Regions from separate parts of the Xenorhabdus santafensis genome, predicted to be linked through region 2. Evidence: predicted binding sites of a transcription regulator. Region 2 holds the regulator's gene; the other holds the start of a gene.
The links. The regulator CRP, encoded in region 2, controls carbon source genes, mostly activating them, when cyclic AMP is high. The targets are predictions, from matches to a motif close to ATGTGANNNNNNTCACAT.

Region 1: a site for CRP is predicted at 3,435-3,452, ahead of gntK (gluconokinase). Genes of this name have one in related genera too.

What each region holds. Positions count from the first base shown of each region.
Region 1 is NZ_VCDN01000019.1:196,524-204,026, reverse strand. Features, by position in the region: gene FE392_RS06415 (SGNH/GDSL hydrolase family protein) at 1-29, shown strand, start outside; gene FE392_RS06410 (SGNH/GDSL hydrolase family protein) at 16-1,257, shown strand; gene gntU (gluconate transporter) at 1,339-2,676, opposite strand; gene gntK (gluconokinase) at 2,673-3,233, opposite strand; gene FE392_RS06395 (LysR family transcriptional regulator) at 3,610-4,524, opposite strand; gene FE392_RS06390 (aromatic alcohol reductase) at 4,668-5,597, shown strand; gene FE392_RS06385 (putative quinol monooxygenase) at 5,851-6,126, shown strand; gene gntR (gluconate operon transcriptional repressor GntR) at 6,327-7,322, opposite strand; gene FE392_RS06375 (LacI family DNA-binding transcriptional regulator) at 7,469-7,503, opposite strand, start outside.
Region 2 is NZ_VCDN01000011.1:241,501-249,003, reverse strand. Features, by position in the region: gene FE392_RS02755 (hydrolase) at 1-154, shown strand, start outside; gene FE392_RS02750 (YheU family protein) at 157-375, shown strand; gene FE392_RS02745 (phosphoribulokinase) at 453-1,322, shown strand; gene crp (cAMP-activated global transcriptional regulator CRP) at 1,827-2,459, shown strand; gene FE392_RS02735 (aspartate aminotransferase family protein) at 2,557-3,780, opposite strand; gene FE392_RS02730 (aminodeoxychorismate synthase component II) at 3,903-4,478, opposite strand; gene FE392_RS02725 (hypothetical protein) at 4,535-4,807, opposite strand; gene ppiA (peptidylprolyl isomerase A) at 4,844-5,410, opposite strand; gene yihA (ribosome biogenesis GTP-binding protein YihA/YsxC) at 5,883-6,506, shown strand; gene spfP (small protein SpfP) at 6,588-6,635, opposite strand; gene polA (DNA polymerase I) at 7,076-7,503, opposite strand, start outside.

The sequences.
Region 1 (7,503 bases), on a different contig from region 2:
AGCCAGTTAAAGAAAATGCAACCATTTAGCACATTCCGTGGGTTATACCGGATAATGGGTGCAGGTCTGGTTATCGCGCTCTCTGTGAGCCTGCTATCATGCCATGGGAAGAAAACCAAACCCTCATCGGAGCGCCAAATAACGCAAACACAGCATCAGCAACAACTGACGAATTTTGGCGATCCCAATTTTGCGTTATTAGCCGATAAACTCCGTCACAGCGACACTCGCCAGATTCACGTTGTACAACTGGGGGATTCTCACACCGCTGCCGATTTTTTTACCGGCAGCTTGCGCAAATTATTGCAGAGTCGTTACGGTGACGCCGGCCCGGGGTTTATTCCTCCCATGAACATTCCCGGCCAGCGCCATGACATCATGAAATTCGCCGAAGATAAAACCGGCTGGTGGCTTTCAAGCAGCCGGAAAGACAACCGGGCAGATTATCCACTGGGGGGCTTTATCGCCACGCCAGAAAACGCCAACAGCAAGATACAGTTATATTCGCCTTCTGCCCATGGCAAATATTGGATAAACGCCCTTTATCAGTCTCACGACGCGGCAAAAATCAGAGTGCAGTCTGCTTCGACGCAAATTTGGCAATGGCCTGCCACAAACAGTGAATGGCGCTTCTCACCAGAGCAGAGTGTCCATTTTCCCATGACTTTTTATCCACAAGACCGTTATCCACAAGAAACTCAATTGAAAATTGGTGGCTGGCTGGTAAAACGTCAAAGCCCCGGCATTATGTTATCTGCGCTGGGGATTAATGGGGCCACCATCAATATGCTGGATAAATGGCAACCTCAATGGGTTGATACACTGGCCCAATTGAAGCCGGATATGGTGATCCTCGCTTACGGCACCAATGAAGCCTTTAACGATTCGCTGGATTTAGCGACTTACCAGAAAGAGCTGACAGCCAAGGTGCAAAATATCCGTAAAGCGATTCCCCAAGCCGTTATTTTGTTAATCGGCCCAAATGATTCGCTGAAGGATAAAGCCACGGAAAGTTGTAGCGAACAGCAGCCAGCCTTGCTTAACGGTATTATTCAAGTTCAGCAGGAAGTAGCCAAAGAACAACATACTTTGTTTTGGGATTGGCGGGAGTTTATGGGTGGGCCATGCTCAATCAAGGGATGGGAACAACAAAAACTCGCACGCCCTGATTACATTCACCTTTCTGCGGCAGGTTATGAACGCAGTGCCGAAGCCCTTTATAAGCAGTTTACGGGGTTAGTCGGAAAATCGAATTAGTGGGAAAACAAGGCACCTTAATCAACTTATTAGTGTGAATTAAGGTGCCATTAAGCGCTTATTTTGAAAAAGCACTCAGCATCACAGCATGGCGAAATAAATCATGCCGACAATCGCGCCAGTAGTACCCAAGATGGTCTCCATCATTGTCCATGTTTTCAAGGTCTGTACTTCAGTCGCGCCGGTAAATTTACCGAATAACCAAAAACCAGAATCGTTCACATGGCTGAGAACCAAAGAACCACCAGCGATACAGACTGACAATGCGGCCATTTGCGCACCGGAATAGCCCAGCTCATTGATTACCGGCAATACCAAGCCCACCGTTGTCAGGCAAGCAACAGTGGCTGAACCTTGGATCATGCGAACTGCCCCGGCCAGAATAAAACACGCCAGTGCGATTGGCAGGCCAGCATCAACAAGCGAATTCCCCAAAGCAGGCCCGACGCCAGAATCAATCAGTACTTGTTTGAATACGCCACCCGCTCCCGTTACCAGCAAGATAATGCCCGCAGGCTGAATTGCCGCAGAGCAGACATCCATCACTTTCTCTTTGCTCATTCCACGACGGATAGCCAGACCATAAATGGCTACCAGACATGCGATCAAAATAGCCGTGAAAGGATGCCCAATGAATTCCAGCCATTGGTACAGCGTAGAACTATGGTCAACAAAACGCGCGCCAATGGTTTTCAATCCTACCAATACCAACGGGAATAAAATCAGTGCCAGACTGAAACCAAAGGAAGGCATCTGGTTTTTACCGATACTTGGAGTGCTCAGATCTTTCGGCAAATCCAATGTGACATATTTACTGATAAAGTTGCCGTATATCGGCCCTGCCAGTAACATTCCGGGAATAGCGGCACTCAGCCCAATCAGGATCATCCAACCAAAATCAGCGCCCATCTGGGAAGCCAGCATCATGGGAGTTGGCCCCGGCACCAAAAACGCAGCCGCTGCTGCAACCCCGGCAAATAAAGGGATTGCCAATTTGACGACATTGCCGTTGGTACGGCGCGCCACGGCAAATACCACACCAATCAACAACACAACTGCCACATCGAAAAACAGCGGCAAGGCACAAATCAGCCCGGCAATTCCCAGTGCATAATTCGCTCGTTTTTCACCAAAACTGCCCAGTAGTTTTACCGCGATTTGGTCAAGGGCACCTGTTTCATGCAGGATCTTGCCAAACATTGCCCCCAGTGCCACAACAACCGCGAGGAAGCCCAATGTGCCCGCCATGCCGTTCTGTATTGTCTGGGTGATTTCTTCCAGTGGCATCCCTGAAAAAATTCCGGCTCCCATAGAAACCAGCATCAGGGCGATAAAGGCATGCATTCGGGCTTTCATCACCAGAAACAGTAATAAAAGAACCGAGCCGACGGCAGTCAGAACGAGAGTTAATGTACTCATTGATGTTCCTCATTAATACTGTCAGTAGTTTTAATTGTATGATCTATAACTTGGATTGTTTTTTTGATGACATCATCAAGCGCTGGCTGGATATCAATGTGCTGAACATCTTTTTCATCACTGCCAGGCTCTTCCAGCGTTTCAAATTGCGAAATCAGCATTTGTGGTTTGAAGAAGTGCCCCTTGCGCACTTTCAGGCGATCTTCAATCAGGTCAATATCACCTTTCATATAGAGAAAGGACAGGTTGCTGTTGCCTTCACGCAACATATCCCGATAGCTTTTTTTCAAGGCGGAACAGACCAGCAAAGAAACATGATTCGTGCGCTGCATTGCGAAAATGGCATCATTAAGTGCTTTCAGCCACGGGCGGCGATCATCATCATTTAAGGCATGTCCTTGTGCCATCTTTGTAATATTGGCGCGGGGATGCAGAAAGTCGCCATCCAGAAATGCAGCGCCTAACTCACGGGCAACACCACTGGCAACCGCAGACTTACCGCTACCGGATACCCCCATCAAGACAAAAACATGGTTTAACTGCTGGGTATCGCTCATATAAAACTCCTTTATGTCAACCTTACAGCTTGGCTATCTCTATCAATTAACTGAAAATTTAGTAATAAAACCGTCCACAGCAACAGTATCTAAAAACAGTCTCTAAGCAGTAACCACAAAGTGTTACCGATAATAAGTTACCGGTAACATAACAGTAGCTCAGGAAGGCGAGCAATCAGTCAATCTGGTCAAAAAAGGAAAATGTGAGGCTTATCGCAATTGAAGGTAGGTAAGTATCATTTTGAGCTACAATATTTAAACAATTTCACGATCAACTAACTGCGTGCTGATTAATTCATACGTGATTGTTTCTGTATAGCCATATCTGTATCCCCCTATCGCAACTTTTCTGTAAGCGCACGGGAATTCCACTCGATTATGTCATGTTGAGCCGGTAAGCCGGTTGATTCAAAACCACCTTGCTCCAGTCGTAAAATGCCCGAACCGAAGGCGGAAGATACCTGTTTTGCGGATACACCAGAGATAAAGGTAAATCAAAAGTGTGGTGCTCCAGACAAGAAATAAGTGCCCCGTTCTCCAGATACGGCGCAACAAGATAGCTGGCCACGCGAATTAACCCCATCCCCTGAATTCCGGCCTGAATGTAGGCATCCGTGTCATCGACAACCAGACTCTCTTTCATACGGATCACGCAATCCGCATCGTCGAGAGTAAAAAACCATTCAGTGGTTCGCCCGGTGCGGTGACTCAGATAACCCACAGCGTGATGCTTTTCCAGATCTTCCAGATTTTCAGGCTTTCCATGGGCTGCCATGTATGCCGGAGCGCCCAAAATCACCCATGTAAAGTTTGCCAGTGGACGGGCGACCAAAGTCGTTGAATCCTCGATTCTGCCGGTGCGGATCACGCAGTCATATCCTTCTTGGATAATGTCCTCCACGTTATCACTGGAGCAAAGCATCAAATCCAGTTCGGGATAGCAGTGCAGAAATTCCTGAATTCTCGGAATAACGCAATGCCGGGCGAGAGATTGCGGCATTCCCACTTTAAACCTGCCTTTGGGTTGCCCAGACCTGCCCGAAAATGATGATTCCATGGTCGCAATATCGGCCAAGATCCTTTTGCATTCGTCGTAATAACTGCGTCCATCGGTGGTCACGCTAAGTTTTCGGGTAGTGCGCTGTAGCAGCTGGATACCAAGCCAAGCTTCCAGTTCCTTGATCACCCGCGATACCGTTGAACGCGGCAGCCCCAGTACCTCTGCTGCTCTGGCAAAACTATGAGTCTCCACCACATAAACATAGACCTGCATTGATTCGAGCTTATCCATATTGCCCCCCGCCATAAACGTCTTGATTATTCCATTTATGCGAACAGTCTAACCCGCCCACTTGTACTTATCAAAAGAGGATTGTCGCCGTAATATCGCCAAACACAAGGTAAATACGCAACATTGAAAAGTAAGGCATTAAAATGAAGCAAGATGATTTAAAGGTTGGCGAAAACATATTAGTGCTAGGAGCGGGACAATTGGGTGCTGCCGTCCTGAACTCGCTGCTGCCGGCTGTAACTCAGTTAAAAAGCCGCGTTTCGGTGATCGTTTCGCCTGGCTCTTGGGATGAACAGGGCAAACTGCGATCTGGTATCCACCAACGATTGGCGGATACCGGCGCAGCATTTATTCCTATCGACATCGCTGCCGACACGGTTGAATCACTGACAGCATGCTTTAAGGCTTTTGATAGCGTTATCAATTGCATGGGGTTCATCGCCGGAGCTGGTACGCAGATAAAGATCACCCGCGCGGTGCTGGAGGCAGGCGTCAGGCGATATTTTCCCTGGCAGTTTGGTGTGAATTACGATGTGGTCGGCAAAGGCAGTGGTCAGCCGGTCTGGGACGAACAATATGATGTTCGCACTTTATTGCGCCAACAGCAGGCAACGGAATGGGTTATCGTTTCGACTGGAATGTTTACCAGTTTTCTTTTTGAACCCGCATTCAATGTCGTGAATTTAGCCGAAAAAACGATCCACGCACTCGGGGGATGGGAAACGCAGGTCACCGTTACCTCGCCAGACGATATCGGCCGACTGACCACCGCCATTTATTTGCATCAGCCCCGCATTGCCAATGAAGTGGTATTTGTGGCGGGTGAAACGACTTCATACGGAAAATTGGCTGAAACCGTTGAACGCGTAACGCAGCAACCTTTTACCAGAAGCGTCTATAGCCTGAGCGCACTGCGGGACGCACTACGTTTAAATCCAGATGATCAGATGATTCGCTATCGTGCGGCTTTCGCCCGAGGGGACGGTATGTGGTGGCCGATGAATGAAACCTACAATGCACAAAACCATCTGCCGACCCAAAATATTGCTTCCTGGCTGAAAGCATTCCTTTAACTCGCTTCCCCTGAATGAAAACTGGCAGGACGCAGCGGTTAGATTCTCCTGCCATTTTTCTTTGGCGAGAAAGATGCCTACTATAGCTACTAACCGCCTTTCTCAGAAATTTCACTTAGTTAGTCGACCCAAGAAAATATAAAAATTAATGATGCATTTCATAGGCATTGCATATTAATTAGAATAAAAATAAATTTTAAATTGAATAAATATTTGGTATCCGAAATTAACTTCAATAAAAATAGGGATAATAATGATTAAACTGACTGGTCGTTTAATATGTAAAAGTGCAGAAGAGTCGGAGCTTGTCCGCCAATACCTCTCTGAGCACAAAAAATTGACTGCGGAAGAGACCGGATGCCTTTCTTTCGAGGTAACAGCAACAGAAGATCCTCTGATCTGGATAGTCGAAGAGCTCTTCACAGACAAAGATGCCTTTGATACTCACCAGAAAAGAACAAGAGCTTCAATATGGGGTAAAAAGACCAGCACAATTGTCAGAGAATATGAAATTTCCGAGATTGTGTGATTACACTTATCCGCTACACGTCAGTCGAAATCAGGGTGCTCACACACTCGGATTACTATGTCTCCTGTTAACCCCTTTATCTGTGTTCCGTTCCCTCAATCTGAAACACTGGTAGGATATTTCTACCAGTATATCTGTAATTATGGTGTTTCAGTCGGGGACTATCGCTCTACAAAAGTGGTAGCCAAGTATAAGGTTAGTTAAATGCTTTCGCCCAATGAGAGAGTAAAACCGACATCAATTTGTGTGCATGCTGATTTTTCGCCTTTCAAACGGTTCAGCAATGCTTCTGCCGCCTTGCGCCCCATCAGATCACGGGGAGTCAGCACACTGGCGAGTTTTGGTGTCATGACCTGCCCGATGTCATGACCATGAAAGCCTGCTACCGCAATTTCTTCCGGTACTTTAATTCCCTGACGCTGACACTCAAAAATTGCGCCGATGGCAATATCATCATTTGTACAAAACAAGCCATCAACGTTGGGGTATTTCTGGCGGGTTTCCTGCAAAAGCTGCGCCCCCAATGAATAGGATGAACTAGCGAACGTCATTACTTTCCTTGGGCGCATCCCGGCACTGCGCATGGCCGTTTCAAACCCTTCCAGACGCATTAACGTCCGCTCATCCTGTCGGGCACCAAGGTAAACGATATTCTGGCAACCTCGCTCAATCATTGCCATCGTCATCTGGCGTGCAGCCTCAAAATTATCGATCCCTACCGCAATATCAAGGCAAGGCGATACACTGTCCATCAGCTCGACGACCGGAATTCCCGTTGTTTGCAATACTTTCAGGGTCTTGGGGGTGTGCGTTCGCTCCGCCAGAATCAAGCCATCAATGTTGTAAGAAAGCAGTGAAAGCAAGCGTTCTTCTTCCCTCTGGGCGGAATAACCGTAGTGAGCAAGCATAGTCTGATACCCACTGCTGTCTGTCACATGTTCTATCCCACGAATAACTTCAGCAAAAACCTGATTGGTCAGTGAAGGCAGCAAAACACCGATTGCACGGCTGGTGGAATTAGACAAGATATCCGGCACTCGGTTGGGAATGTAGCCCAGCTGTTCCACAGCTTCAGCTATGCGTTTCCCCAGGGCTTCAGAAACCTGATCGGGATTACGTAAAAAGCGGCTAACCGTCATTTTTGTGACCCCAACGAGGTTTGCAACATCTTGTAAGGCTGGGCGTTTTTTCTTCATTTTCAATGCACTACAATCATTTTTGAAACTAACAGAGGAATAGCACGCGGTTTTAACATATTTATACACCAGAACAACATGCTTTTTGGTGAAAAATGCCACCCCTCTCTCATCTCATTTACGCCAATCTTTAAAACTGTGATGATTTACGCATGGCGGAGTGAGTTCCGATAAATAATTC
Region 2 (7,503 bases):
ACAACGCATTCCTGACTGGCTGGCATCTTATTTAGAGGCATCCCGTTTGAAGCAATCATCTCAAAAAGCATTACCGCAAAAACAATTATCTGAACAACAGTTAGTTGAAAAACAACCGACTACAGAGCAATCCAAACATCATCCGGAGCAATGACAATGATGATACCGTGGCAACAACTTGAGCCCGATACCCTGCTTAACTTAATAGAAAGTTTTGTTTTGCGGGAAGGCACAGATTACGGCGAACAAGAAAAAACACTTGAACAAAAAGTACAGGACATCAAACGTCAACTTGAACGAGGTGAGGTTCTGCTGGTATGGTCTGAATTACATGAAACAGTCAATATCATGCCTAAAGAGATGTTCCGTCCATAAGGTTTGGCTTGTGTTTCTCACCATAACATTCTGATTAAAAAATATAATTTCAAGAATTATTGATAAGGAGTTTGTTCATGTCTGCCAAATATCCTGTCATTGCAATCACTGGTTCCAGTGGAGCAGGAACAACAACAACCAGTGTGGCTTTCCGCAAGATTTTCCAGCAACTTGGCGCAACGGCCGCACTCATTGAAGGGGATAGTTTCCATCGTTATACGCGTCCTGAAATGGATGCTGAAATTCGAAAAGCAAAAGAACAGGGCAGGCATATCAGTTACTTTGGGCCAGAAGCCAATGATTTCAGTATGCTGGAGCAAACATTCTCTGGCTATGGTGAAACAGGAAGCGGCCGCAGCCGGAAATACCTGCATACTTATGATGAGGCCGTACCCTATAATCAATTGCCCGGCACATTCACGCCGTGGGAACCTTTACCCTCAAACACCGATATTCTCTTTTATGAAGGGCTGCATGGCGGTGTCGTTACTCCCCAGCACAATGTTGCCAGCCATGTTGACCTGCTGGTTGGGGTCGTTCCCATTGTCAACCTGGAATGGATACAAAAATTGATCCGTGATACCAGTGAACGCGGGCATTCCAGAGAAGCCGTCATGGATTCCGTTGTCCGTTCGATGGATGACTATATCCGCTACATCACCCCGCAGTTTTCGCGTACCCACATTAACTTCCAACGCGTCCCTACGGTTGATACTTCTAACCCCTTCTCAGCCAATGCGATCCCTTCGCTGGACGAAAGTTTTATCGTGATCCGCTTCCGGGGCCTAACCCAAATAGATTTCCCCTATTTGCTCGCTATGCTTCAGGGGTCATTTATTTCCAGCATCGATACTATCGTCGTCCCTGGCGGCAAAATGGGCTTGGCCATGGAATTAATTATGGCCCCGCTGGTGAAACAATTACTGGAAGGCAAAAAGATCTCATAATCTAGAGTTCATTTTATTTTTAATGAAACAGGTAACAAAAAATAATGCTGCCTGTTTTATTTAAATAATTAACCAATTCATGTCGCCATAAATTAACGATAAAAAACTTCTCCCTAAATAAGCCAAAACAGGATGAAACTTCACATTTCAGGCACAGCGCCTAACCTTATTTTTTCTTTTTTTATAAATACAAAATCAATAAAACCGCTTCATCAGGCTAATTTCTGGTAATCTAGCGACCAGTTTAATATGCTGAAGCGATACAGGAGAAGACAGAAACGTTTTCCTGTGTTACAAACTAGGTTACAAGCGAGACTGGCAAGAAGTATGGCCGAACTTCAATACACCAGCATATTGAAATTCTTATCAGCCATATAAAATTTCCCCTTGTCAGTTTTTCAGCAAGTTAATATGTTAATCTATTGACTTTATAAAGCCAGCCTAGAGGGAAACAGTCAGTTTCTCACTTCACAAAGGCGGAAATAACAACAGAGGATAAAGCGAATGGTTCTCGGCAAGCCACAAACAGACCCTACTCTTGAATGGTTTTTGTCACACTGCCATATTCACAAATATCCATCCAAGAGCACGCTTATTCATCAAGGTGAGAAAGCAGAGACGCTTTACTACATTGTTAAAGGTTCGGTTGCTGTTCTAATAAAAGATGAAGAAGGCAAGGAGATGATTCTCTCTTATTTAAATCAGGGAGATTTCATTGGTGAACTTGGATTGTTTGAGGAAGGGCAAGAGCGTACGGCATGGGTACGAGCTAAAAGTGCCTGTGAAGTGGCTGAAATTTCCTACAAGAAATTTCGCCAGTTAATTCAGGTTAACCCTGACATTCTGATGCGTTTATCTGCTCAGATGGCAAGTCGCCTGCAAACGACTTCTGAAAAAGTGGGGAACTTAGCCTTTCTGGACGTTACAGGCCGTATCGCCCAGACTTTACTCAATCTGGCCAAACAGCCCGATGCAATGACCCACCCTGATGGTATGCAAATCAAAATTACACGTCAGGAAATCGGGCAGATTGTAGGTTGCTCCCGTGAAACGGTTGGCCGCATTCTGAAAATGCTGGAAGATCAAAACCTGATCTCTGCACATGGTAAAACTATTGTTGTTTATGGAACCCGTTAGTTCCTGAACGTCTAAATTCAGCCAGTGTCATCCACCGATCCCACACTGGCTGCTTTATTCTGTTTTCTTCTTCCTGCTTGCTTTCCTGTTCGCTGACTTATTCACCCCATTTCAACCAACGTGCAATCGCGCGATCCAACCGTGCCATGCCTTCCGCAATGTCATCCTCAGGAATGATTAATGAAGGGGTAAAACGTAAGATACTCTCTCCAGCACTCAATAGCATCAAACCTTGTTCCGCCGCGTACTGCAATATCTCTTTGGATTTCCCCTGATACTCAGCTTGCAATACAGCTCCAATCAGCAGCCCTTTTCCGCGAAATTCGTGGAAAATGCCATATTTTTGGTTCAGTTTTTCCAGCGCATGGATAATCAAATCATGCCGTTTTTCCACTCCTGCCAACACTTCCGGTGTATTGATAATATCAATTGCGGCGCTTCCCACAGAGCAAGCTAGTGGATTTCCACCATAGGTTGTTCCCTGGGAGCCTATTTCCATTGCCGCCGCAATAGCATCCGTGGTTAACATGGCACTGATTGGAAAACCGCCTCCCAAGGCTTTTGCTGTTGTCAGAATATCCGGAATGACACCATAATGCTGGTACGCATACAGCTTGCCAGTACGCCCCATGCCGCTCTGAACTTCATCAAAAACCAACAAGGCTTGGTGCTTATCGCACAGTTCACGCACGCCACGCAGAAATTCTGCCGTCGCAGGAGTCACACCACCTTCCCCTTGAATGGGTTCTAAAACAACAGCACAGGTATCGTCACTGATCACGGCTCTGACTGCGTCCAACTCATTGAAAGGAACATGGATAATATCAGCGGGCTTGGGGCCGAACCCATCGGCGTATTTCGGTTGTCCACCCACTGAAACGGTAAAAAATGTGCGCCCATGAAACGCCTGATGAAAAGCGATGATTTTGGTTTTATCCGGGTGATGGCGAGTAATGGCATAACGGCGAGCCAGTTTAAATGCGGCTTCATTTGCCTCAGCGCCTGAATTGGCGAAAAAGACCTTTTGTGCAAACGTTGCATCAATCAGCTTTTGCGCCAGAATTAAAGCCGATTCATTGGTGAAAATATTGCTGACATGCCACAATTTTTCGCCTTGCAATTTCAGGGCATTGACCAAGGCCGGATGGCAATGTCCCAAGGCCAAAACAGCAATGCCACCGGCAAAATCAATATATTCGTGACCTTGTTGATCCCATATCCGGCTGCCTTTCCCGCGAACAGGAATAAAATCTGCCGGTGCATAAACTGGCAACATCACCTGATTGAAGGTAGTTAAATTTTTTCCTGCATGCTCTGCCATTTCCCTCACCTTGTTTTTATATTTGCCATATCAAAATGAAATAATAATCATAAAATATGAATAAAAAATCAGATGGTGGCAAATAAAAAAACAACTTTGTGAGGGGTAATAATGATATATGGCTAATATTTAAGGAAATTATTCAATAACTCATGACCTTGCTCACTAAGAATGCTTTCAGGGTGAAACTGCACTCCTTCCAGCGGCAAAGTACGGTGACGTATCCCCATAATTTCATCGACGTTACCATCACGCTGGCTCCATGCGGTGACTTCAAACGAAGCCGGAAGCGTCTCAGCCGCAATGACCAAAGAATGATAACGTGTAACAGTTAATGGATGATCCAAACCCTTGAACACACCCTGCTGGCTGTGGTGAAGCAGGCTGGTTTTTCCATGCATGACTTCCCGGGCTTTAACCACACTGGCACCAAAGGCTTGCCCTATCGCCTGATGCCCAAGACACACGCCGAGAATAGGCACTTTTCCGGCAAAATGCGAAATCGCTTCCAGAGAAATCCCTGCTTCATTCGGTGTGCAAGGCCCCGGAGAAATCACTAAATGTGTAGGAGCCAGCTTTTCGATATCTTCAAGCTGTAACTCATCATTACGCTTAACTAAAACCTCTGTCCCTAACTCGCAAAAATATTGATATAAATTGAATGTAAAAGAGTCGTAATTATCGATTATTAATAACATAGGAGTATATCCTACTGATTTTATAGTTTTATAAGTTGCCCTACCCCGTTAGGGTATTATGCATTTTGTATTACGTAAAAATCAGGCAAAACAGTACCAATGGCAACGAGGCACTCATCATACCACATAAGCACTTTTAAAATAGTAGCGACAGAGAAAGGGGGAAAACAGAAACGGGATGAGAATCCAATATATTTCCGGCCATTGACGGCCGAAAATCGAGAAACTGCCAAAAACCAATAGATTTCAAGTTGCAGCAAGGCGGAGGAAAGAAAGCTTCTTCCAGAATCGCCTCTGACATTATTGCCGTCAGCCAGCGTAAACAACATAGCAACAACTTGAAAGATAAAGGGTATATCTAACGATTAAAGCTCAACTTTAGCCGACAAAATCACAATAGGTTTCACCGGTACATTTTGATAAGGGCCAACATTTTCTGTCTTGACCTGAGAAATTTTATCAACCACATCCATGCCTTTTACCACTTTACCAAAGACGGCATAGCCAAAATCGCGCTGACCGTGGTCAAGGAATGCATTATCGGTAACGTTAATAAAAAATTGGCTGGTAGCACTGTCTTTATCTGCGGTACGTGCCATCGCGATCGTGCCACGAAGATTACGCAAACCATTATCCGCTTCATTTTTGATTGGTGCTTTGGTCGCTTTTTGCTTCATATCTTTTGTAAAGCCGCCACCTTGAACCATGAAGCCGGGAATAACACGGTGAAAAATAGTGTTGTTATAAAAACCCTCATTGGCATATTCAACGAAATTCTTGGTGGTAATTGGTGCCTTATTATTATCCAACTCAAGCTCAATTTCCCCAGCTGACGTCATCAGCTTGACATGAGTTCCGGCGGCCAATGCTGGGGTAGCCATCGCACTGATAGCACATGCAGTCATAAGCGACACAAAAATACGTTTAAACATTTATGGTTCCTTTATTTTTGAGGTCAACAATAAAACTCATAACAACAAAACTCATTAAGTTTAATTCTCAATAGGAATAAGTTCCAAAGATTTACCTACATTTACGAGTATTTTAGATGAGTTATGACGAAATCAATCTATACAGTTTTTATATTCGCATATCTGGGAAAATATTAATTTAGGAATAACCTCACATATTGGTACTTTTTCCAACTAAGAGAAAAAGGCTCGGGAACAGGCTAGTCCCTAAATCAGCCTCGTTTGGAAGTTGTTCCATAAATGAAGATTATTCCATAAATAGGGTAAAAAAAACCTCTCGCCGCAATTTAATAAAATCAAAAGAGCACCACTTTCTGCCAACAATGACGTTCACTGAAATAAATCGTCGGAATAAAGTTACACCTGTCCACAAGCCATTGCTCCCGCTATAATCTCTACGCTATTTTTGTGTATTCTTCTGGAGATAACCATTTTGACCATCAAAAACTACAACTATCACATGACCCACTTTGTCACGAGTGCACCTGACATTCGCCACCTGCCTCAAGATGTGGGAATTGAGGTCGCGTTTGCCGGTAGGTCAAATGCAGGTAAATCCAGCGCATTGAATGCGTTGACCCGTCAAAAAAGCCTGGCACGTACCAGTAAAACGCCCGGGCGCACCCAATTGATCAACTTGTTTGAAGTGGAAGAAGGTGTCCGTCTGGTGGATTTACCGGGATATGGTTACGCAGAAGTCCCAGAAGAGATGAAACGCAAATGGCAAAAAGCGCTGGGGGAATATCTCCAGAAACGTGAATGCCTGCTGGGATTGGTGGTTTTGATGGATATCCGCCATCCGTTGAAAGATCTGGATATGCAAATGATTGAGTGGGCGGTTGTGATGCAAGTGCCTGTTATGGTACTGCTGACTAAAGCCGATAAACTGGCATCCGGTGCCCGTAAAAGCCAACTGGCAAAAGTTCGTCAGGAACTGGCGTCTCTGGATGGCGATGTTCAGATTGAATACTTTTCTTCCCTGAAAAAGATGGGTATCGATAAGCTTGAGCAGAAACTTGATCTTTGGTTTAACCAGCCTGCCGTTGAGATGGAATAATTTCCGTCCCTTTTCCTACAAGCTCCGAATAAAAGATAAAAAAACGCCCCAGTCAAAAGAGATGACTGGGGCAGCTAATATTCAGCTAAATCCGATTACGTGAAGTAAAAGGTCTGAAAGATAGAACATCTTACCTCTGTACCCTACGCCGACAACTTTACCCTATTCTTTTAATCAAAAAAAGACTTTTTTGTAATTAATTTTCATCAACTACCTCGATTCAGCCGCCACTTTTTAATCAAATTAAGCCGATAATCACTTTTTTATGTAGTTTTATTACATATTAGTGAGATCTAGATCTAATATAAAACCTAACTAAAATTCTTGCTACAAGCCCATCCGTGACTTCATGGCGCTGAATTCAGCTCATTAAAAAAACAGCTATTCCATAAAAATCATTCAATTAAGCCATCATGCCTGCGCAAAGAAAATCATTCTCCTCCGGCCCCAAAAAAAAGAAAAAAAGAGCCGCATTTTGGCGACTCTTTCGGTTTTATTTGTATTTGGGTGGAAAATTGAAGGCCAATCTGATTGGCAAAATCGGCTATATTATCCGCATTATCCGCTGATTAATGAGCCTGATCCCAATTGTCACCTACACCAACATCCACTTTTAACGGCACGTCGAGCAACATACTTTGTTCCATTAACTCCCGAATTTTCTGCTCCACGGTTGCCAATTCAGACTCATGAACCTCAAACACGAGTTCATCGTGAACCTGCATGATCATGCGTACATTTGGCTGTTCGCTGACAATCCAATCATCTACTGCGATCATCGCCAGCTTGATAATATCCGCCGCCGTACCTTGCATTGGTGCGTTGATGGCTTCACGCTCAGAAGCCTTGCGGCGCATAGCATTGCGTGATTTGATTTCCGGCAGGTACAAACGGCGACCTTCCAGCGTTTCCACAAATCCATGATCAGCCGCTTGTTGGCGCGTACGCTCCATATAAGCCAACACACCGGGATAGCGTTCAAAATAGAGATCCATAT